4 regions of the Halomonas sp. KO116 genome follow, and region 4 is predicted to be linked to each of the others. Evidence: predicted binding sites of a transcription regulator. Region 4 holds the regulator's gene; each other region holds the start of a gene.
The links. The regulator PhoB, encoded in region 4, activates phosphate uptake and scavenging genes when phosphate is short. The targets are predictions, from matches to a motif close to TGTCATANNNNTGTCANA.
Positions count from the first base shown of each region.

Region 1: phnC (phosphonate ABC transporter ATP-binding protein) is a predicted target of PhoB. The motif match lies at 1,713-1,730, and genes of this name have one in related genera.
Region 2: KO116_RS08555 (PstS family phosphate ABC transporter substrate-binding protein) is a predicted target of PhoB. The motif match lies at 3,069-3,086, and genes of this name have one in related genera.
Region 3: KO116_RS17575 (CYTH domain-containing protein) is a predicted target of PhoB. The motif match lies at 3,769-3,786, and genes of this name have one in related genera.

Region 1 is NZ_CP011052.1:1,656,254-1,662,227, forward strand. Features, by position in the region: gene phnD (phosphate/phosphite/phosphonate ABC transporter substrate-binding protein) at 1-782, opposite strand, end outside; gene phnC (phosphonate ABC transporter ATP-binding protein) at 779-1,624, opposite strand; gene KO116_RS07650 (ester cyclase) at 1,875-2,264, opposite strand; gene KO116_RS07655 (zinc ribbon domain-containing protein YjdM) at 2,364-2,699, shown strand; gene KO116_RS07660 (haloacid dehalogenase type II) at 2,768-3,466, shown strand; gene KO116_RS07665 (hypothetical protein) at 3,710-3,898, shown strand; gene KO116_RS07670 (LysR family transcriptional regulator) at 3,944-4,837, opposite strand; gene KO116_RS07675 (YbfB/YjiJ family MFS transporter) at 4,985-5,974, shown strand, end outside.
Region 2 is NZ_CP011052.1:1,854,963-1,860,936, forward strand. Features, by position in the region: gene KO116_RS08535 (PP2C family protein-serine/threonine phosphatase) at 1-370, shown strand, start outside; gene KO116_RS08540 (STAS domain-containing protein) at 360-878, shown strand; gene KO116_RS08545 (multidrug effflux MFS transporter) at 1,056-2,252, shown strand; gene KO116_RS08550 (sulfite exporter TauE/SafE family protein) at 2,288-3,019, shown strand; gene KO116_RS08555 (PstS family phosphate ABC transporter substrate-binding protein) at 3,147-4,160, shown strand; gene pstC (phosphate ABC transporter permease subunit PstC) at 4,314-5,564, shown strand; gene pstA (phosphate ABC transporter permease PstA) at 5,583-5,974, shown strand, end outside.
Region 3 is NZ_CP011052.1:3,852,178-3,858,151, reverse strand. Features, by position in the region: gene KO116_RS17595 (YciI family protein) at 1-80, opposite strand, end outside; gene KO116_RS17590 (PHP domain-containing protein) at 231-1,145, shown strand; gene KO116_RS17585 (L-threonylcarbamoyladenylate synthase) at 1,248-1,871, shown strand; gene KO116_RS17580 (ion transporter) at 1,885-2,769, opposite strand; gene KO116_RS17575 (CYTH domain-containing protein) at 2,834-3,748, opposite strand; gene KO116_RS17570 (TIGR00153 family protein) at 3,886-4,566, shown strand; gene KO116_RS17565 (inorganic phosphate transporter) at 4,577-5,842, shown strand.
Region 4 is NZ_CP011052.1:114,550-120,523, reverse strand. Features, by position in the region: gene phoR (phosphate regulon sensor histidine kinase PhoR) at 47-1,333, opposite strand; gene phoB (phosphate regulon transcriptional regulator PhoB) at 1,336-2,025, opposite strand; gene ubiA (4-hydroxybenzoate octaprenyltransferase) at 2,133-3,026, opposite strand; gene KO116_RS00575 (chorismate--pyruvate lyase family protein) at 3,062-3,685, opposite strand; gene KO116_RS00570 (NAD(P)/FAD-dependent oxidoreductase) at 3,724-4,959, shown strand; gene KO116_RS00565 (HU family DNA-binding protein) at 5,086-5,358, shown strand; gene KO116_RS00560 (hypothetical protein) at 5,358-5,714, shown strand; gene KO116_RS00555 (LysR family transcriptional regulator) at 5,779-5,974, shown strand, end outside.

The DNA.
Region 1 (5,974 bases), 1.5 Mb from region 4:
GCTTTTAGGTTGTCCAGAATCTCTTCATCATCGATGCTGATGAAGGCATCCTGGATCTGCTGCTTGAGTTCAGGGTCCAGGTTGGAACGCATCGCCCAAGGGTACTGAGGGTACTCCCCGCTGTGACCCAACACCCTAACCTGGTTGCGGTCTATCAGGCCGCGGTCCATTACGTGCTCAAAGATCACTTCCGATAGCCCGCCTGCATCCGCATTACCATTGGCCACGTTCACCGCCACGGCATCATGGGAGCCAACGAAATGGGCTTCATAGTCCTCGCCTGCTTCCAGCCCCGCCGATTCAAGCAGCACGGTTTTGGGAATCAGGTGGCTTGACGTAGAGGCACGGTCGCCATAGGCCATTTTCATGCCTTCGATATCCGCATAGGACTCAACGCCGGAATCGACATTGGCAATAATGATGGAGCGATAGGTGGGCTTGCCATCCACAATCATGGCGGCAAAGGGTTCGATCTCACTTTTGCTTCTTGCCATCACATAGGAGAGCGGGCCGAAGTAGGCGAGGTCGATGCGACCAAAGCGCATGGCTTCGATCATGGAGGAGTAATCCGTGGTGACGATTAACTCAATTTCTTTCCCAAGGGTACTTTCAAGATACTCTTTCAATGGCTGGTTGCGTTTGATCAGTTCAGAAGCGTTTTCATCGGGGAGTAGCGCGACTTTTAATAGATCCGGATTTGGATCAGGGTCCGCCGCCAAGGCCGGCATGGCGATTCCAAACATAAGACAGATGGCAAAGAAAAAGCTGAATAGCGGTTTCATTGGGCAATCTCCAGTTTTATCGGGGAGGGAGTGGTGGTTTGAGGGTTGGGTTCGGTGGTCTCAGCGGCGTCGGTCACAGCTCCGCGCGTGCCGTGGTAGATCTCGTTCAGGTGGCGTTGCTGTAACTGTGAGGGGGCCGCATCGAAAACGATTTGGGCATTCGCTAACCCGATAATGCGGTCAGCAAACCGCTGGGCATACTCCAGCTGGTGCAGTGAAATAATGGCGGTAATACCATCCTCACGGCATATATCTCGCAGTAGCGTTAGCACTCGCTCAGAGGTTGCCGGGTCAAGGCTGGCCACTGGCTCGTCCGCCAATATCATGGCGGGCTGCTGCGCCAAGGCACGCGCAATGCCCACCCGCTGTTGCTGCCCGCCGGAGAGTTGATCGACCCGGGTAAGCGCTTTCTCGGCCATGCCTACGCGGTCCAGGCAGTGCAGAGCAAGCGCCTGTTCCTGCCTGGGTAGCGGAAACAAACTGCGCCAGGTGCTGTGGTAAGCAAGCCGACCGGTCAGCACATTCTGGAGCGCCGTATGGCGTTCAATGAGCTGATGGTGCTGGAAAACCATGGCGGTTTTGCACCGATGGCGGCGTACCGTAGACCGGGTTTCGAGCGCACCTAGCTCGGCCGAGATCACTTTGCCAGTGCTGGGCCGCACCAAGTGGTTGAGAGAACGCAGTAACGTCGATTTACCCGCACCGGAAAGGCCGAGTAGTACCGTAAACTCCCCTTTGTGGAAATCGACGGTGGTGGGGCGGAGTGCGAGGACATTCCCAGGATATGTCACCCCCATTTTCTCGATGCGGAGCATTAAGTCAGAGGATTGAACAGGCTCCATTGGATCACCTTCTGCAATGTATAAGCTCACTTTATTGTGACTTACAATGCAACGGTAGCCCGCCTAAGTGACAAAGCTGTGTCGTTCAGGTGATAAGTTAATGACTATCCAAGGAGCGCAGGTAGCCAGTCAAACGGCTCAGATAACGCTTCTCTAGACCAATATCGTCACAAAACGAGGCCCACCAAGGCTGGGCCTACCGATCCAATATTCTGCGCTATTCATACGTGAAGGGAGATAACCAGAACGTTTAACCAAGCTGAGCCTCAATCGCGGTTTTATCAATGACCGACCAGACCTCCCTAATCTTGCCATCGCTAAACAGGTAGAACGCGTTTTCGCAAAACGTCACGTTTTTGCCATCCACCGCAAGGCCAAGGAAGCTACCTTTGGGTGTGACATCGAATCGCAACCTGCACGCGACATGGGGTGAATCAACGGCCAAAAGCTCAATGTTAAAGTGAAGATCCGGTATCTGCTCGTAATCGGCTTCCAGCATGGCGCGATAACCATCAAGCTCTAGGCGCCTGCCGTTGTGGTGGACATCGTCATGCACGAACTGGTCAAGGTTCGTCCAGTCTTGATTATTGAGGCAGGTGATGTAACCACGGTAGGTTGCTTCCAGGTCACGTTTGTTCATCTTGGTTCTCCTTTCCTGGTTAGGCGTGAAGGCATTCGCCAAGAATGCACAGGCTCAGTATCATAAACAGCCTAAACCAAGCCACAGAAGTCATCATTCATGTCGTGCCCACCTTGCCCCCATTGCCAATCCGCATTCGTCTATCAGGATCAACGCCTGTTCATCTGCCCCGAATGCGCCCACGAATGGAACCCAGCTGAGGCAGAGGCGGAAGACACCGTGACAGTGAAAGACGCCCACGGCACGCTGTTAGCGGAAGGCGACAAGGTAACGATGATTAAAGACCTCAAGGTCAAAGGCAGCTCACTGGTACTCAAGGTGGGCACCAAAGCCTTGATTAAGCGGCTCATGAACAGCAAGGATCACCAACTGGACTGCAAGGTCGACGGCGTCGGCGACATGATGGTAACTGCCCACTTTGTGAAAAAAGCCTGAATAAGCCCAGGATTCTTCTAGCCACCTAACGACGCAGTCAGCAATAACCATCCAACAAGGAGACACTAATGAAAGCCATCGTGTTTGACGTATTTGGCACTATTGTTGATTGGCGCTCCAGTTTGATTCATCAGTTCAATGAGCTGCAGAAAGAGCTAGGGATTGAATTACCCAGTGAAGTGATAACGGATCAATGGCGTCAGCACTATGCGCCTTCGATGAACCGAGTACGGCAAGGTGACGTGCCTTGGATGGGGTTGGATGACCTGCACCGAGAAAGCCTCGTCAAACTACTCAAGCAGCATGGGGTGGCGCTAGATGAGGCGACCATTGATCGCATCAATCACTTTTGGCACCAATTAGACCCATGGCCGGATGTTCAGAACGGCCTACAGCGCTTAAAAGAGCACTATATTATCGGCACGCTGACCAACGGCAATTTATCACTAATGGTGGACGTTGCCCGTCACGCCAAACTGCCCTGGGATATGGTGTTTTGCGCCGAGTTATTCCAACACTATAAACCTGACCCAGAGGTCTATTTAGGGGCTTGCGGCCTGCTGCGCCTGCCGCCTGAAGAGGTAATGTTATGCGCGGCCCACAATTACGACCTGGGGGCTGCCCGAGCATTGGGAATGAAAACGGCGTTTATCCCCCGGCGTACAGAGTATGGGCCCCACCAGAGCAAAGATTTAGAAGCAGAAGAAGCGTGGGATTTTGTGGCTGAAGACCTCGTCGCGCTGAGCGAGCATCTACTAATAGAGTGAGCCAACAATACATGCTGTTAGGGCTGGATAGCCGTTGTTAAAAGAGTGGCAGCTATAGGTATTAAGTATTTGAGCAGTGAGTTTATTGCCAAGCACACGCGCAAGCAGATAGCGGAGCCAATCAAACGTATTTAAAAGGACACACGCGATGTATTTGCAGAAAATGGCATAAACCGCAACACTCTCGGTAACCTAAGGTATCCTCTAAAAGTATTTTCTACGTACCTAAAAAAGGTAGTCACCATGTCAGCTACGATGAGCAAAGACGACGCGCACAAGCTAATTGAGCAACTTCCTGTGAATGCCACTTGGGAAGACCTTATGCATGAGATCTACGTTCGGGAGACCATCGAAAAGGGCATGGCAGATAGCCAAGCGGGTAACATTACGAGTGTGGCGGATATTCGCAAGAAATACGGCTTGCCTGAATGAATGTGTTTTGGACAGTAACGCTATAGCGTATTGTCGCTATCCTATTCATGATGCAGTCAACAGAGGCTCATCCACCACCACCGCGTCACGCAACGTCTCAGCAAAGCTTGCCAAGGCAGGTGTCCAGGTTTCTGGTTCGGGGGCGACAAAATAGGTATCGATATTGGCGATGGACGCGGGCAGTGCCAGCGTGTGAATCCCGAACCGGTGCTGATGGGCGTCAACCGTGCCACGGGGGAGCACTGTGTAACCCATCCCGGCAGCAACGCAGCCAAGCATCGCATCCAGCGAACCAAACTCGAAGATCCTTCCTGCATTAACACCCTGGGACGCCAGCAGCAGCTCGATACGCTGGCGGTAGCTGCACCCCTGGCGAAACGCTAAGAAAGCAGACGTCAGCAGCGCTTGTGAAGAGGGCATCGTCGTCATGGGCGTTGAGCCGACTAAGACAAGCTGCTCGCTAAACGCTTTGAGCGAATGATAGCGGCCATGCTCAAGCCGCCCGGCCACGAAGACACAGTCCACCTGCCCGTTAAGCAACAACTCGACCAACTCAGCCGTGGGCCCGGTCTTGATCTGGATATCAACGTCAGGCTGCGCTGCGTGGTACGCCGCCAGTATCGGCGGAAGGCGCAACGCCGTTGTGGTCTCCATGGCGCCTATGCGCAGCCGCCCACACGCCTTCTCCTGGCCTTTGAAGAGCGACACCGCTTCATCGTGGGCCGACAGCATGCGCTCGGCGTACTCCACCAGCGCCAATCCGGCACTCGTCGGGCGAACCCGCCCCGCACGGTGAATCAGCTGTACGCCTAACTCCTCCTCGAGTTTCTTAATGTGGGTGGTCACATTGGATTGCACCGTGTGCAGCCGTTTGGCCGCCGCCCCAAAGCTGCCGGTGTCGGCCACGGCCACGAGCAGTCGCAGCGATTTAAGTTGCACGCGCCGTCTCCCTGTCAGGCTATCTATAAACAAGATAGTAGCGATCAAAACTAATCGTTTCTAGAAATAATTTCTCGCGCGTAGTCTGGCGGTGTACCAACGTGCTGCCGACCCCACCAAGGGGTGGCACAAAAAGGAATTGGCGTGATGAAGCGAACACTCACTACCCACGATCTGCCCGCCCTGATGACAGGCATAATGGCGACCCTGGCGGCGATTGGCATCGCACGCTTCGCCTATACGCCGCTATTGCCCGCGATTATTCAAGAGGGTTGGTTTACCGCGAGCCAAGGTGCCTACCTGGGGGCTGCCAACCTGCTGGGCTACTTTATCGGCGCACTCGCCGCCCACTCGCTGAGTGAGCGCTTTTCTCCTCGCATGGTGATGGCGGCCAGCTTCGCGGGTATCGCGCTCAGCTTTGTGCTTTGCGCCGGGGCGGGTGGTTTTCTCTGGTTTTTCTTCTGGCGACTAATCTCCGGCATTGCTGGGGCTATCTTGATGGTCGTTGGCCCCTCGCTGGCGCTAGCGGCCACGCCACCTGAAAGGCGAACGCGTGTCGGTGCCATGGTGTTTACCGGCATTGGCTTTGGCGCACTGCTTTCGGCCTTCATCGTACCGTTACTTTTAGGGCTAAGCCTCTCCGTCACCTGGGGCACGCTGGGGCTGCTCTGTATTGCCGCTGGCCTTTTGTGCGACTGGGGCGTGGCACACTTAGCCTCACCAATCACGGCTAGCCCAAGGGGGAATAGCCCCACAGGGGGTGCGGGTGTAAAGATAATCGTGATGTTGGTGGTGGGCGCTTACGCCCTGGATGCGATTGGCTTTGTGCCCCATACCGTGTTCTGGGTGGACTATCTCGCCAGGGAAAACGCCCTGGGCAATCAAGCGGCTTCATTGCAGTGGGGTATCTTCGGGTTGGGCGCCTTGTGTGGGCCGTTCATGGTCGGCGCGCTGGCGCAGCGAGTGGGTTGGCAGGGTGGCTTGATGATCGCCTTTGCGGCGAAGGCCGCCGCTGTCTTGCTGCCGGTGTTCTCGCTCGCACTACTCAGCCAATCGGTTTCCTCGTTCATGGTGGGGGCGATGATCCCCGGCATTGTGGCACTCACCTCTGGCCGCCTTGCTGAATTGGTAGGGCCA
Region 2 (5,974 bases), 1.7 Mb from region 4:
GCTTCCCATGCCGCTTTTAGCAGCAGGAGGAGAGCTAAGACGTCTTGAAGGCGAAGGAATGCCGGTAGGCCTTTTCCCCGATGTGGAGTATCCTTCGCTAAGCTGTGCGTTGCCGAACGACTTTTGTTTATGGCTTTGCTCAGACGGTGTATTGGAATGCTTGCCGGGTAAAACGCTCGACACGCGGCTCAAGGAGCTTGAGCAATTAGTAAGCGAGAGTGTCACGCTTGAGCAGTTGCGCGACCGGCTAGCAGAGACCAATACTCTCCTTGCAGAAGGGGATGCAGAGTTCGATGCTAACCAGGAACGCGATGCTTTACCCGATGATCTAACAATCATGATGGTGAGCGGATTTGGTCATGCTGATTGAAGAAGGCCGCATTAAAGCGGCGTTCGATTCTGGTGTTTTTGTTTTAAAGCTGTGTGGCGATGTGCGTTTAACGCTTTGCGCGACACTCGATACCCAAGCCCAACGTCTCGCTGAGACACCGGGGTTGCGTGCCGTACTGATTGACCTGCGCGAGGCCACCAACGTGGATTCAACTGCGCTGGGTTTCTTGGCTAAGGTGGCAATGGCAGTAAAAGGGCGCTTAGAGCAGCCACCGACCATTATTGTCGATAATGATGACGTTCGAAAAATGCTTGACGTGATGGGTTTTGCGCGCTTTTTCACTCTGATGGAAGCACCTATTCAGCAAGCCACAACGCTTAACGATGCTCTCGAAGAGTTACCTGAAGAGCCTGCCGATGAGGTGGGGCTCCGTGACCGCATCCTCGAAGCGCATCGTATTTTGATGCATATGAACGAGCATAATCGCGAGCAGTTTCAGCCGTTGGTTGACATGCTTGAGTCGCAAGACGCCGCCACACATCAATAAGCATTCACCTTTAATCTGATTTGACTTTCCTCACGCTATCGCAGTGAGTGATTCATCGTTTTCACCTACTGCGATAGCGCTGTGTCTATAGCGTTTAGCCCCGACAAGTGTCTTAAAATCGGCTATGATTAGCGGCCTATCTATTCCCGCGCGTTCGTTATCGCCGTAAGGAGACCCATGCATCTTAATCCCCGCCGCGTAGCGTTGCTAGTTGCCGCCAACACGGCGCTTGCCCCCTTTGCGATCGACGCCTACCTACCTGCGATGGGAATCATCGCCGAAAGTATCGGCGCAAGCATTCATCGCACTGAACTTTCCATTAGCGTGTTCTTGTTTGGTTTTGCGCTGGGCCAGCTCTGCTTTGGGCCGCTCTCGGATCGCATGGGCAGAAAGCCTGTACTCCTGGGCGGGCTGGTGGTGTTTATGCTGGCAAGCCTGGCTATTACGATGGTCGACAGCTTGCCTACACTGCTGGCCTGGCGGTTTATTCAAGCGCTGGGGGGCGGGGCCTGCGTGGTCAACTCGGCGGCAATTGTACGCGACTGCTTTAGCGGGCGCGAGGCCGCTAAAGTAATGTCCACCATGGCGATGATTATGATGCTGGCGCCGCTGGTGGCACCAGCCGTGGGCAGCCTGCTGCTACATATTGCCGGTTGGTGGCTAATTTTTGTATTCTTAGCGGTTTACGCAGGCTTTTTGCTCTGGCTGTTAGGAACGCGACTGCCTGAAACTCGCGATATGTCGCTTCCTGCGGCGTCACCGCGGCAGGTTATTCGCAATTACGCCAGCGTGCTCAAACATCGTGAAGGGATGGGCTATATCTGCGCAGTAGCCGCTTCCTTTGCCGGCCTTTTTGCCTTTGTAACCGCTTCGCCGTTTCTCTATCTCGACTATTTTGGTCTATCGCCAGGTACCTATCCGCTCGTGTTTGGTGTCAACGTACTGGTCATTGCGCTCTCCAACCGCGTCAATATTCACCTGCTGCGTAAACGCACGCCACAGCAAAATCTACGCTTGGGGCTGCTTATACAGTTAGCGGCAGCGCTAGGGTTAGTAGTAGTGACGGCGTTAAATATCGCGTCACTCATGGTTGTTGTGCCACTGATTATGCTGTTCACCGGCATGATTGGGCTGATTACCCCGAACGCAATCTCTTCATTGTTGGATCATTTTGGTCATATTAGCGCTACTGCAACGGCGCTGTTAGGCGGCATCCAGTTTACCTGTGGTGCTCTCGCGGGGGTGATGGTCGGATTGTTTGAAGTTGAGCATCTATGGCCAATGGTGCTGACCATGTTGGGCGCCGCTTTGTTGGGAAATATCGGCGTACGCAAATTAACCAAGGCGCCCGTCATAAGTGATTCACAGGGATGAGTCGTAGGCATGAGCAATAAGAATGAGCAGCAGTGATGGATAGCATGTTGGCTTGGGTCAATATGCCGATGAGTACTTGGTTAGCCTGCGCAGCCGTGCTGCTACTGGGTGCCTTTGTTCAGCGGGCAACCGGTTTCGGTTTGGCCGTGATCGGAGCACCATTGCTGCTGATGCTTGAGCCACGATTGGTGCCGGTCATTTTAGTGCTGTTTGGCTTTACCGTTTCGTTAATGATGGTGCGTCACTATTGGCATGAGGTGCGTCTGGATTCCATTGGCATGGCGTTAGTGGGGCGCCTGCCTGGCAATGCGCTGGGTATTTGGCTGCTGCTCGCCGCGCCGATGTTTTTGTTAGAAAAGCTAATCGCCATCATCGTACTGTTTGCTGTGCTGGTGACGTTGTGCCGCTTTAAACTGCCGGTTAATCGAGTAACGCTATTCGGCGCCGGTGTGTTGTCAGGTATCTTTGGCACCGTTGCTGCCATCGGGGGCCCGCCCATGGTGATATTGATGCACGGCTTGCCTGCTGATCGGGTGCGGGGAAATCTGGCGGCCTTTTTCATTTTGACCTCAATGCTGACCATTATGACTCTCGCCTTCGCTAATCAGATTCAGCTCTGGCATTTTCAGGTTGCCCTTACCTTTCTCCCTGCGGTACTCGTAGGTAATGCAGTGGCGGACGCCATTGCTCATCGCTTGGATAGACGTTTACTGCAAGGCGCTTCGCTAGCATTGTGTACCTTGGCGGCACTGGGTTTACTGCTGTAAACGAAAGCGAATTCCTCACGTAGCAAAAATTCTTTCATGTATTACTCACTGTCATGAAGTTGTCATGGAACCAGTGCAAGGTATGCCTTGCGAAGGTTAGATCCCTACATGAACAGGAGTTTTTCGCATGAACCGTATTCTAAAAACCACCGTTATCGCGGCTGCTGTAATGAGCGTTGCCGGTGTTGCCCAAGCCCGTGATCAAATCCGTATCGTAGGCTCCAGTACCGTTTACCCGTTTGCCAGCTACGTAACTGAAGAGTTCGGTGCCACTACCGGCAACCCGACGCCTGTTATTGAATCAACTGGTTCGGGCGGTGGTTTGCGTCTGTTCTGTAACGGTATTGGCGAAGGCACGCCAGACATTACTAACGCTTCACGCCGCATGAAAGTCGCTGAGTTTGAGCGTTGTGAAGAGAACGGCGTTACCGATATCACCGAAGCTAAAATCGGTTCTGACGGTATCGTGCTTGGTCAGTCCAACACGAATGATGTTGTTGACCTGACGCTTGAGCAGATTTTCATGGCAGTAGCCGCCCAGGTGCCGGTTGATGGTGAGTTAGTTGATAACCCCTACACTAACTGGAGCGAAATTGATTCTTCGCTGCCAGACCGTGAAATCTCCATCTATGGTCCGCCAACGACTTCTGGTACCCGTGACGCTTTTGAAGAGCTAGTACTGGAAACTGCATCGCTTGAAATGGATGTTTACGGCGAAGAAGGCTACACCGATATTCGCTCTGACGGTGTTTACATCGACGCTGGCGAAAACGACAACCTGATCGTTCAGCGCTTGAGTGAAGATACCGGGGCAATGGGTATCTTTGGTTACTCATTCCTTGAAGAGAATACCGATTCCCTGAACGGTGCCACCATCAACGGTGTTGCGCCAGAGCCCGAAGCAATCAGCTCAGGTGACTACCCCGTGGCGCGTTCACTGTGGTTCTACGTGAAGAACCAGCACGCTGAAGAAGTACCGCCGATGGCTGACTACGTCGACATGTTCATGAGCGAAATGATGATTGGCGCAGATGGTTACTTGAAAGATATCGGCTTGATCGTTCTGCCTGAAGAAGAGCGCGAAGAGTGGCGTCAGGCTGTAGCAGATCGCACTACAATGTCAGTAGACGTTCTTAAGTAAGTCGTTAAGTTAGAAATGAAAGTGGCCGGCAGCGTAAGCTGTCGGCCTTTCATTTTATGACAGCGATAAATTGGCGTTTGTCACATTGCTGTAATGTTTGTGCCCCAAAGTAGTCGCCAATACGATTTCATTAAGTAATGCGAGAGAAATTCGATGCAGACTAACCAGCTTCTTCTGATTTTTTGCGGTGCGTTACTACTGCTGGGGTTGCTGGCGTTTTTTGCTGGCCGTTCAAAAGCCACCCGTTTACGCAGTGCGGGCACGGCTATGTTTGCTCAGCCAGATCAATACGCCTGGTTCACCGTGCTTTCGACCGCTGGTCCAGCCGTGGTAGTGAGTGCGCTGGGGGCTTTTGTGCTGCTTCTAATGGGCGCCGATATCCCCACGCTCTATTTGCTGTCCGCGAGTTTAGTGATTGCAGCAATAGGGCTGATGGTAAGTCTTAACCAAGTTAAACCTGATTTTCACGCCCGTCAGGCCATTGAGCGGGTTATCCGCATGGTCTTGGCCGGGGCAGCGTTAATCTCGATTTTCACTACGTTCGGCATTTTGTTCTCGATTATTTCCGAGGCGCTGCGCTTTTTCCAAATGCACAGCTTCTGGGAGTTCATTACCGGCACCACGTGGAATCCAGGCGCGAGCTTTTTAGCGTCAGCGGGTCGTGGAGACGGTAGTGGGGCTGAATTTGGTTCGGTACCGCTGTTTGCCGGTACCTTTATGATTACCGCTATCGCTATGCTGGTCGCTGTTCCTATCGGCCTGCTCTCCGCGATTTATATGTCCGAGTATGCACCACGTAACGTGCGCACCATTGCCAAGCCCGTCCTTGAGGTTCTGGCAGGTATTCCTACCGTGGTTTACGGCTTTTTTGCCGCGATTACGGTAGCGCCGATTATCGTCAATATCGCCGGTTTTTTTGGGCTCGACGCTTCTTATAATAACGCCGTCGCCCCTGGTGTCGTGATGGGCATCATGATCATCCCGTTTATCTCTTCGCTGTCGGACGATGTGATCAACTCTGTGCCCGATAGTATGCGCCAAGGGTCGCTGGCATTAGGCATGACCAAAGGGGAAACCATACGAGATGTGGTCATTCCTGCTGCTCTGCCGGGTATTATTTCAGCCACTCTGTTGGGTATGTCGCGCGCGCTAGGTGAAACCATGATTGTGGTGATGGCGGCAGGCATGCGGCCCAATCTTACCGCTAATCCGCTGGAAGATATGACCACGGTGACCGTGCGTATTGTGGCGGCTTTAACCGGGGACCAAGAGTTTGCAAGTGCTGAAACGCTGTCAGCTTTTGCCCTGGGGCTGGTGCTGTTTGCGGTGACGCTCACACTGAACCTGGTATCTGTACTGATGATCCGTCGTTTCCGCGAAAAATACCGCGTGAATAACCTGTAACGCTGAGGAACTGTTTCGATGAGCCATACTTTTGACGAAATCAGCCAGCAGCTTAAGCGGCGTCACCGTAAGTCTGCCCGCCTTAAATGGATATCAATGGGATCGTTGGGCTTGGCAGGCCTGTTTCTGGTGCTGTTTTTTGCCGATATGCTGAGCAAGGGGTTGCCAGCCTTTCAGCAGGCGTATATCCAGACCGAGATTAGTTACACCGAAGAAGCGCAAACCGATGGACGGCAGGCGTTTGACCAAGAGTTGCTACCGTTAATCAGTCGCACGGCGGTGCGAGTGATTCCCATGGAGTTGCGCAATAACCCTGGGATGATTGGTACCAGCGAAGCGCAGTGGGTGTTGGCAAACAGTGAAGTTGACCAGTACCTGAAGGGGCACCGAAATCGCCTGAGTGAAGAAGA
Region 3 (5,974 bases), 910 kb from region 4:
CGGGCGAGGTGATCAGGGCGAGCCGCTAAACGACGCTCTAAGCTATTGGGCACGTCTTCACTCATAATGGCGTACAGCATGTGGATATAACTCCTTGAAAAGAAGGGGATGAAAAGTGAGCGTTCATTGACCGCGCAGACAGATGCGCGCAACATATCTTACCCATTGCGAACGATTTATTCACAGCTGAAAAGCGCATTCTGACAAACTGCTCACACGGCGTCATGCTTATGTCTCGACTTCCTTATACCTTTGATGCCGATCAGCGTTACCCGGTTGATTTGCACATGCACTCCACTGCTTCTGATGGCGCGCTATCGCCCACTGAGCTGGTAACACTGTGCGCCGAGCGCGGGCTGACGCATATGTCGCTTACCGATCACGATACCATGGACGGCATTGAAGAAGCGGGCCGCGCCGCCGAGCAAGCAGGGCTATGTCTTATCCCTGGCTGTGAGTTATCCACACGCTGGCAAGGAGTCAATATTCATGTCGTGGCGCTGATGCCCGGCGGCTTGCAGGGGCCGATGGTGGAAGGCTTGATTCAGCAGCGTGAGGCGCGTATCCAGCGTGCGGAAGTCATTGCCGAACGACTGGAAAAAGTAGGTTTACCCGACGCCCTAGAAAAAGCGCGCCTTCACGCAGGCAGCGACCGCCCCCTAGGCCGCCCGGATTTTGCCCGTGCCTTGGTAGCTGAAGGAGTGGTGCCCGACTGGGCAAGTGCCTTTAAGCGCTACCTAGGCAGCGGCAAGAAGGGCGATGTCAAAGCCCACTGGCCAGAAATCAGCGAAGCCGTGAGCTGGATTGTGAAATCAGGCGGCGTTGCCGTGATCGCCCATCCATTGCGCCATGGACTTACTCGACGCAAGCGTGGGCTGTTGATGGATACCTTCCAGGCGGCGGGCGGCCAAGGGGTTGAGCTGGTTAGCGGCCAGCAGAACCCGGATAGCACCCGTGACTTGGCGCGCCAGCTGGTCGAGCGTGAGTTATACGCTTCCTTGGGCAGCGACTTTCACTTTCCCGGCAGCCATGCAGCACCCGGCAGTATGAGCTTGGTACCGCGCACGGCAGCGCCCCCGATATGGCAGCATCCGCGCTTGGTGCATCTACGCGATGCCGCCCCCGGTCTGTTAGCGAATGGCTAAGTTTTCGTTAGCTTAAGTTCTCGTCAGCTTAAGTTATCACCAGCTAAGGTCAGCTATGCTGTAGGAACCGCTAAGACAGTGAGCTATGAAAGGAGTAGTTTTATGAGCCAATATTTCCAGATTCACCCGGAAAACCCGCAAAAGCGGCTGATTGATCAGGCGATTGCAATCATTCGTAAAGGCGGCGTAGTGGCTTACCCCACCGATTCAGGCTATGCCTTGGGCTGCCACCTGGGTGAGAAGAAAGCCATTGAGAAGATTAAATGGCTGCGTTCACTGGACGATAAACACAACTTCACTTTGGTGTGCTCCGATTTATCAGAGATCGGCACCTACGCTAAGGTGGATAACGACGTTTTCCGGTTGTTGAAAGCGCATACGCCGGGGCCGTACACCTATATCTTGGATGCTACTTCAGAAGTGCCGCGGCTATTGTTGCACCCCAAACGCCGCTCCATTGGTGTACGCGTGCCGGATCACCGCATTACGCATGCGTTGCTGGCAGCCTTGGGGGAGCCGTTGATGAGCGTGACGCTCATTCCGGTGGGCGATGATTTTCCCATGAACGACCCGGAGGAGATCCGCGAGCGTTTTGGCGCGCATCTGGATGCCATTATCGATGGCGGCGCTTGCCATCTAGACCCCACCAGCGTTATCGACCTGCGCGAGCTGCCGCCTAAAATCATTCGCGAAGGACGCGGTGATATCACGCCCTTCCAGGCTTAGCGTTAGGCGCAAGCTAGTCAGAAGCGGACTCATCTTTATCGTCTTTTTTACGCGGGTCTTCGCTGTCTTCGTCTAGCCAAGTGCCGCAGCGCAGGCAGTAACGGGCCCGCTTCTCATGGCGGTCGTAACCGCAGCCGGGGCAGGCTTCCTCCGAGTAACGATCCTCGCGTATTGAGCGGATCACCTGAGCGGAGAATACCCCGGTGGGCACAGCAATAATCGAGTAGCCCAGCAGCATCAGGATCATGGTAATCGCTTTACCCAACGCAGTGGCGGGGACGATGTCGCCGTAGCCCACGGTGGTCATGCTAACGATCGCCCAGTACATCGACATAGGAATACTGGTGAAGCCCGCTTCCGGTGATTCAATGGTGTACATCAACGCCGCGAACAGCGTGACCACCATGAAAATGGCAGAGAAAAACAGCAGTATTTGACGCAGGCTGCGTTTTAACGCGTCGAGTAGCAGGCTGGCTTCGCCAACAAATTCCATGAGTCGCAAAATACGGAAAATACGCAGCACTCGCAGCAAGCGAACAATCACCAGGCCATGAGCGCCAGGGACCAGTAGCACTAGCCAAGTGGGTAAAATAGCGATTAAGTCGACGATTCCATAAAAGCTTTTTAGATAGAGCAAGGGGCGCTCAAGGCAGTAAATGCGAACTAACAACTCTAAGCTGAACAGTATCGTTAATGCCCACTCGATGTAGAAGAAAATGGGCCCGTAGCGTTCGGCGTAAATCTCGATACTACCCAACAGGATGACCGCGACACTCAACAAAATAGCCCCGATCAAGGCAATATCAAAGGCTTTAGCGCCCGGTGTGTCGGATTCGAAAATAATATGAAACAGTTGAGCGCGTAGGCCTTCCGCACCGGGGGTTAAGTTTAAATTCATCGCATCATCCTGAAGTGGGCCTCAATTCGGTCCTTAAAAACAGTCCTGAAATGGCATTAAGCCGTTAGCGTAGCTCGGTTTGGTACGCCAAGCGATGGGCCAGTGCCAACGCAGCGTTACCGTAAGCCGTGCTGGGCTGTCCATGGGCATCTAAGCCGCCGGGTAACGCCTGAGCGTACACGCGGGCATCGGCATCCAGCGCGGGGTGGTCAGCGAGAGTGGCTAACGCCTGTTGGGCATCGCTTAGAAAGCTTGCCTGCTGGCTGTCGTGGTAGGCATCCAGCGCCAGCGTTGCGCGGTGTAGCCACTCAGCCGGGGAGTGCGCTTCGGGAAGTGGCCAGTGCTGGTTACTAAGTGCATTGCCCCGAGATGCTTTGCTGCTATCTGAAGGGCGCAGCGGTACCTGTTCTGAAAGTGTCAGTGCCAATGTCCACAGTGCTTCCGGGTCGCCGTCCTTTAATTCCAGTTCTACCTCGCGGATGGGTGTGCGGTAGCCACCGCTGATAATTTCACCTTCATCCAGTACCAGCTCAATATGACTGCGCTGGTTGGTTGAACCTGGGGTTACTAAGCCATCGGTTAGCTGCCAGCTGCGCCGCGTGAAATCGGTGCTGAGTTGGGGGGCGAGGGCGTCTAGCACACCGCTTAGCTCCCCTTGAAAAGGGGGGAGCTTGGCGATGGATTCGAGGTCCAGCTCTGGCCCTGAAACCTGCCACTCCCACTCTTCTCGTTGCGAGAGCCCACCGCCGCCCTGGCCTGCGGTTTTCACCGTTTGTAGCACTTGGCCGTCTACCTGACGCAAGCGCAGCGCAATACGTGCTTTGGCCAGATCGCCATGGGGGGTATCAAAGTAGGTGTTAGTCAGCGACTGTTTACGCGCAGGGTATGAGGCGAGATGCGGGTGTTGCGTAAGCGCCGCAGGCCCTGCAGGGGCAAGGGCCAGTTTAAGTTCCACTTCCATGGGGTTTAGGTTTTTCATGACGCTCGCCACCTCGTTATCGTGACATTTAAATGAATATTTGATTACATTTATGAACTTTTCATGACGGCGGCGGGCGCACTCTTTATACTGGCGCCGCCATTTCCAGGCTTCCCGAAAACAGGCTAAAAGGCATTATGGTTACCTCCAATCCTTTTTCTTCGATGTTTGGCCGCTCGCCATTCCAGCCGTTATTGGCCCATATCGTCAAGGCCAATGAATGTGCCGATCAGCTGTTGCCGTTTTTTGAAGCAACGCTGGCTGATGACTGGGACAAAGCGGCTGAACTGCGCGAAAACGTCACCCGCTTAGAGCATGACGCCGATACGCTGAAAACAGAGCTGCGGTTGAACCTGCCCAACACCATGTTTCTTCCGGTGTCGCGCTCCGATCTGCTTGATTTGATCAGCGTGCAGGACAAGATCGCCAACAAGGTGCGTGACATTACCGGCATTATGTTAGGGCGTAAAATGCGCGTGCCGGATGAACTGGCCGATGCAATGCGCGATTACATCCGTACCAGTGTTGCTTGTGTTGCCCAAGCCCGCCAGGCACTGGAAGAACTCAAGGATCTGCTTGAGTCCGGCTTTGGAAAAAACGTCTCCGACGTCATGCAGAACATGATCCGTGAACTGCACACCCTTGAGCACCAAGCCGACGATCAACAAGTGACGATCCGTCGCCAACTGTTCTCGCTTGAGAGCCAGTTACCGCCTGTGGACGTGATCTTCCTCTACAAAATCATTGAATGGGTTGGCGAACTATCTGATCGCGCTGAGCGTGTGGGTAGCCGTCTGCAGATACTGACCGCCCGCTAAGGGGATCTTCATGCTGATTATTGCCCAGTACGGTGAAATCTTCATTATCCTGGCCTGTTTGTTTGGCTTCTTTATGGCCTGGGGCGTTGGTGCGAATGATGTCGCCAATGCGATGGGAACCTCGGTGGGGTCGAAAGCGATCACCATCAAACAAGCGATCTTGATCGCTGTTGTTTTTGAATTTCTCGGCGCCTGGTTAGCCGGTGGCGAGGTTACCAATACGATTCGTAAAGGTATTATCGACCCCCAACTACTGCAAGATGATCCGCAGCTGTTGGTATACGGCATGCTGGCGGCACTGCTGGCGGCGGGAACATGGCTGCTTGCCGCGTCTATGAAAGGTTGGCCGGTTTCCACGACGCACTCGATTGTCGGCGCGATTGTGGGCTTTGCTGTCGCAGGGTTAGGCCCCTCCACAGTGGATTGGGGCGCCGTAGGCACGATTGCTGCGAGCTGGGTGGTTTCTCCCTTACTGGCGGGCACTATTGGCTTTTTGCTGTTTAAATCGGTTCACCACCTGATTTTTGAAGATGCCAACCCGTTCACGGCTGCTAAACGCTACGTGCCGGGCTATGTGTTTCTGGTGGGCTTTATCGTTTCGATGGTTACGCTGACGAAAGGGTTGTCCCATGTGGGGCTGGACTTAACCTTTAATCAGAGCCTGCTGCTGTCAATCTTGCTGGGGTTGGTGATTATGGGCATCGGCTTGATTATGCAGCGGCGTATCAAGTTCGAGCACAACGCAAATGATCACTTCGGCTATGCCAACGTAGAGCGCGTGTTCGGCGTGTTGATGATCTTCACCGCCTGTGCCATGGCCTTTGCACATGGTTCAAACGATGTGGCGAATGCGGTTGGCCCGCTGGCAGCGGTGATCAGCGTAGTACAAACCGGCGGCGAAATTGGTGGTTCTGCGCTGGTGCCTTGGTGGGTACTGGTACTTGGCGGCGGCGGTATTGTCGTGGGTCTGGTCACCTACGGCCATAAAGTCATCGCGACTGTAGGTACCGGTATTACCGAGCTTACCCCCAGCCGTGGTTTTGCTGCCACGCTGGCGGCGGCCACCACAGTAGTACTGGCTTCTGGCACGGGCCTGCCAATTTCCACTACCCACACACTGGTAGGGGCGATTCTTGGGGTGGGGCTAGCGCGCGGTATGGCGGCGTTGAACCTGCGGGTTATCGGCACGATTGCCATGTCGTGGCTGATCACGCTACCCGCCGGTGCTGGTCTTGCGATTTTGTTCTTCTTTATGTTCAAAGGCATGTTCGGCTAACCACTCGTTGGCTAATAGCTAATCAGCAGTGCCTATAAAACGCAGTACGCCACAGCTCGTAAGTCTTTAAAAAGTACCTGAACGGGAGTACCTGAGCGGGAACATCACAGCGGCATCTTCATGTTTATCTGC
Region 4 (5,974 bases):
ATTGCACACCTTTACAGGTATGGTGCGAAAGGTCGCTTACTGAGACCTATACAAGACGTGAAGCGGGAAATGAGCAGCGAAAAAGCGCCCCTTTACCCGGGTGGGATTCAATCTGTAATTGCGCATCGTGGCGTAATAGTACGTGCTTGACGATTGCCAAGCCTAAGCCAGTGCCGCCAGTTGCGGTGCTGCGGCCTTTGTCGACACGGTAAAAACGTTCGGTTAGTCGGGGAATATGGACAGGATCAATCCCTTCACCATTGTCTTCCACATCGATATAGCCGCCACCAGTCGCGCTAGCTTTCCAGCGTAATGTGATGTGGCTACCTGCTGGCGTATAGCGAACGGCATTGAAAGCGAGGTTAGAGATGGCGCTACGAATTTCCTGTTCACTACCCAGCAGGCGTGCATCGCTTTCAAGCGCGACTGTAATGGTATGACGCTGATTCGACAGCGCCAGCGCATCATCACAAATGCTTTGTAGCAAAGGCCCTAACGACAGCGGATGGTGATCTTCCCCCCCCTGGTCGATTTCCAACCGGGAGAGCAGCAATAGATCATTGACCAGGTTTTGCATTCGCTGCGTCTGTTCCTGCATCTGGTTGATGCTTTTGCCCAAACGCGGCGGCAACTGGTCAGCAATATCGCTGTAGGTTTCCAGATAGCCGGAAAGGACGGTTAGCGGCGTGCGCAGCTCGTGAGAGACGTTGGCAACAAAGTCGCGCCGCATCTGTTCCAGGCGGTGCAAGCGCGTGATATCCCGGGCCATTACCAGCCGTTCATCGTCGCCGTACAGGGTAATTTGATACTGCAGGATTCGACGCTCGTCAATCGGCGACGTCAGCGTTAGCGGCTCGCCATACTCCCGCGCATTGAAATAGCGGATGAAACTTGGCTCGCGCAGTAGGTTGGTAATGTGTTGACCACGATCATGGGCGGTTTGTAGCCCCAGCATGTTCGTTGCAGCACTGTTCCACCATTCCAGATCACCGTGGCGGTCGAGCATGACCACACTGTCGCGCATCGCTTCAGACGACTCTTGAATACGGGCCAAGGTAGCGCGCAGCCGACTTTGCGTTATACGCTGGCTTTTCTGATAGCGGTATAAACGATCAAACAATTCACCCCACATACCGTGAGCGGCAGGCGGCTCATCGTGAGGATGTAGGGTTAGCCATAAATAAAGTTCGCGTAGCTGCCGCAAGTGATAGAACAGACATACTGCAAGCCCTGCCGCAAGCCCTAGCCCTGCTGAGCCCAATAACCAGCCTAAGCAAGTACCCAGTGTGGCCAGCCACGCTAGACGCCACAGTTCACGGCTCCATAGGCGCACATTTACACCCGTGCAGAGAAACGGTATCCGGTACCCCGAACCGTTTGAATCAGGTTTTGATGCACATCGCCCAGCGCTTTTCGTAAGCGGCGAATATGCACATCGACCGTGCGCTCTTCAACGTAAACATTGCCGCCCCACACTTGGTCAAGCAGCTGGCTGCGTGTGTAAGCGCGCTCTTGGTGAGTCATAAAAAACTGCAGAAGACGATACTCGGTCGGACCCATTTCCAACGCTTTGCCGTGAGCGCTTACCCGGTGACTTACCGGGTCAAGCAACAGGCCATTAATCTCAATTGGGTCCTCAACGCCACGGGGCGTCGCGCGGCGCAGCACTGCTTTTAACCGTGCCACCAATTCGCGGGGCGAAAAGGGCTTGGTGATATAGTCATCGGCGCCAGCTTCAAGCCCTTGGATCTTATTATCCTCTTCGCCTTTAGCGGTGAGCATAATAATCGGGATCTCGGCGGTAGCTTCTTCGCGCTTCAAGCGCCTAGCCAGCTCAATACCGCTGGTGCCAGGCATCATCCAGTCAAGCAGCAATAAATCAGGTTGGTGGTCAACCACCATGGCATGAGCATCCTGGGCGTTATCTGCTTCGAGCACACGGTAGTCAGCCATTTCCAGCGCTACCGCGATCATCTCGCGAATCGACGATTCATCATCGACAATCAGAACGGTTTTGGCGGTCATACCAGAGCCTCACGGTGTGCAAAAAAGCCAGTTCAAAGAAAAACAGTTCAATGACATGTCAGTGACGATAACACCATGACTTGATGACAGTTACATGACAATGGCAGTTACTGACCCGCCGCAGGCCACCAACTTAGCGCAATACCCGCAAAAATCAGCAGCCCCGACCAGTGATTATTCAGAAACGCCTGGAAACAGAGATCCCGCTCCTGATAACGAATTAAGCGCTGCTGATGCAGGAAAGTTGCCGCCATTGCAGCGAGCCCTAGCCAAAAGAACCCACCTAACCCAACCCGCCAGCCTACCCATGCCAGCAACCCCAGGGTGGCTACCTGGAGTAGGCCGATTATTAGGCGATCCGCGTCGCCAAACAGCACAGCTGTCGATTTAATACCAATTTTTAAATCATCGTCGCGATCGACCATGGCGTATTGCGTGTCGTACGCCACCGTCCATAGCACGTTTGCACCGAAAAGCAGCCACGCTTCCAACGGCACATGGCCCAGCACGGCGCCAAAGGCCATTGGAATTGCCCATGAGAATGCCGCCCCCAGCACCACCTGGGGAAAGTGCGTATAACGCTTCATGAACGGGTAAATAACCGCCAGAAATACTCCGCCCAGCGAGAGCAGCACCGTAAACCAATTAGTCAGTAGCACCAAAATAAACGCTGTGGCCACCAAACCAATAAACAACAATTGAGCCTCGGTTTCGCTGATTCGACCGGTGGCGAGCGGGCGATGCTTAGTGCGTTTCACATGGCCATCGAAATGGCGATCTGCATAATCGTTCACCACACAGCCAGCCGCGCGCATGACGTAAACACCGGCCACAAAAATCAGCAGTACATCACGGCCGGGTACCCCTTTAGCGGCAATCCACAGCGCCCAAAGCGTCGGCCACATCAACAACCAAGTGCCAATGGGTCGATCCAAACGCATCAGCTGTATAAAATCTGCCACGCGAGCCCATCCCTTCGGCCGCAACAGTGAACGATCCATGCTTACCTCACGAAAAATAAGATGCAGGCGCTAGCCTAGCGCGATGGCAGGTCAAGGTCATCCGCCATCGCACGCAAAAAATACTCCTGCACCAACAACGACAGTCCACCGTGCTTACCGCCGTGATAAAACACTGAGCGTCGGCCCCAGGTACAGTCGCTCTCGATACCGTTCATACGAGCAAATAAGGGGGATTGGGTAGTGGCTTCAAGCGGCCCGCGAATTAAACCTGGCTGACGAAATAACCAACTGCCTAGCGAGCGCTCACCTAACCCTTCCAAACGCTGGCCCTTTAACTGCGTAAGCGGGGCGACGGAGCGCGCTACCACCCACGGTGTTTCATCCAAGCACAGCGCGACTTCACGCAGCCATGCGTAGCGCTTGGGAGCAATGCCCAACGCCCGTGCCTCATCCTCTCGCGGCCAGCCTACGCCCTGGCGTAGCAGCCGCACCCGAAACTGTTTCTCACCACCAGCGGTTATTAAGCGGGCGGTTAACGAGTCGGTAGAAGCAACCCACTGCCACCAGGAAGGGCTCATGACAGGCCGCGCCGCAGCAACGGGACGCCAGCTCGAAAAGTGAGAAGTTTGCCGAAAAGCTGCAGGCGTCACCAAGTTCTCCAGGGCAATAAACGGATCGACTAGTGTAACATGCAGCACTAACAGGCTTTTGTTTCAGCGACTTTTTTGGTGTCTGCATGCCCACCTCACAACCAGAGCTCTCTTCATCCCACGCTGCGCTGGTCATTATTGGCACGGGAATGGCCGGGATTGGCTTAGCCCGGGCACTACGCCGTCTCGGTGACCAGCGTTCAATCACGTTGATTAGTGCTGACAGCGGTGACGATTACAGCAAACCGTTACTCTCCACCGGCTTCGCTAAAGGCCTAGCGCCCGACAAACTGGCCCAGCGAAACGCTGCCGAGCTGGGCGATGAGTTAAACGTCCGCATCATTACCCACACCCCCGTGGCGGCACTGGATGTGGATAACCGGACACTTCTTCTCGACGTTGGACAAGCGCCCAACTATGAAAAACTAAGCTCTGAAAAACTAAGCTCTGAAAAACTAAGCTACGAAACACTGGTATTAGCCACTGGCGCTGCGCCCAGGGTGCCATTCAGCATCGACCCCAGCGTAGCCCCACGCTGTTTCACCATTAATGACTTAGACGACTACCGACGCTTTTATCAGGCGTTAGGCCAAGGCCCAGCAAGGGTGGCGATTGTTGGCGCCGGGCTGGTCGGCTGTGAATTTGCTAATGACCTGTACGCCGGAGGTCATCACGTCAGCGTCATAGCGCCTGAAGCTACGCTACTGCCCCGCCTGCTGCCCATACCGCTGGGCAACGCCCTGGGCGATGCCTTCAATGAGGCAGGCATCCGACTCTGCTTAGGCCGCACGATAGATTCACTAACACCCAGCAGTGGTGATGACATCGTATTACGATTGGATAACGGCGAGGCTATCAGCGCCGATCTCGTACTAATGGCAACTGGCCTAACGCCGCGTACGGCGCTTGCCGAAGCCGCGGGTCTTAGCGTATCGCCGAGCGGCATACAAGTTGACCGCCAACTGCGTACTTCACACCCCGATATTTACGCCCTGGGCGATGTCGCCTGCGTCGATGGCGTTAACGCCATGTACGTGCAGCCGCTGCAAGCGAGCGCCAAGGCATTGGCGGCAACGCTTGCGGACACTCCCACGTTGGTCAGCTTTGGCGCTTGGCCAATAGTCGTTAAAACACCCCTGCTGCCAGTGGTCGCCTACCCGCCAACCACCCCACCTGAACGCTGGCGAATTGAAGGCGAAGGTGGCGATATCAGTGCGTTAGCCGAAAATAAAGACGGACGTTTGATTGGTTTTGCGTTGACAGGGGGCTGCGTGAGAAGGAAAGTGGAGCTTTCCAGAGCAGCACCTACGCTGCTAGGCTGATTTTCGTCGCGTTCACGACTAGGCTAGAGAAGCTACCTAGTGCTAATGACGCGCCCAACAACCTGCATTTGCTTTACGCTCGATTCTTTAACAAAAGTTCGATTGTTTACTAAAGGGAGATTTCTTATGCGCAAACCTGAACTCGCTGCTGCCATCGCTGAAAGTGCCGACCTGTCAAAAGACAAAGCAGGCCAAGTACTGAACGTTATTTTGGATGAGATCACTAACAGCGTTGCTAAGGGCGAAGATGTCGCTCTGATCGGCTTCGGTACCTTTACGGTACGTGAGCGCGCAGCACGTACCGGTAAAAATCCACAAACCGGTGCCCCACTACAAATTCCGGCCAGCAAAAATGTTGCCTTTAAGCCAGGCAAAGGACTTAAGGACGCCGTTTCCTAATGAAGCTCAAGCTGACGCTGTGGCTGCTGGGCATATTGCTCAAACGTGCCCTGCGCCGCAAGCCGCGCTTTCGTGAACAGTTAGAACGCATGCGCGGCCTGGACTGGGGAATCGCCACGGAAGATCTAAGCATCGCCCGCCACTACCGGATGACGCCGAAAGGCATCAGCACCGGTAAAGGGCTGCCCGTCGACTTAGACCTTGAACTGCGTTTCCGAGACCAAGCCACTGCGTTAAAAGTGCTCAAAAAGCCAACTCAGCAGGCCTTTCTTGACGGCATGATGAGTGGCAACGTGCGTTTAGTGGGCGACTCCGCCGATATGAACAAGCTGCAGAAGCTGCTCAAATATTTGTAGCCCAGTATTTGCAGTATTGAGCGATCAGCAAAGGGTAAACCAGGCAGAGGTATAACAGCTATCGATGGACATACCTCATCAACGCTTAGTGTACTTCCGCGTTACCCTGGAGTCTGGTTCAGTGCGCCGTGCTGCGGCGCGTCTGGACATTGCTCCCTCGGCGGTCAGCAGGCAAATTTCGCTGCTGGAGGAAGCCTTGGGAGCCACCCTCATGGAGCGTCAGCGCGACGGCATTTCACCCACCCCCGTAGGAGAAATGC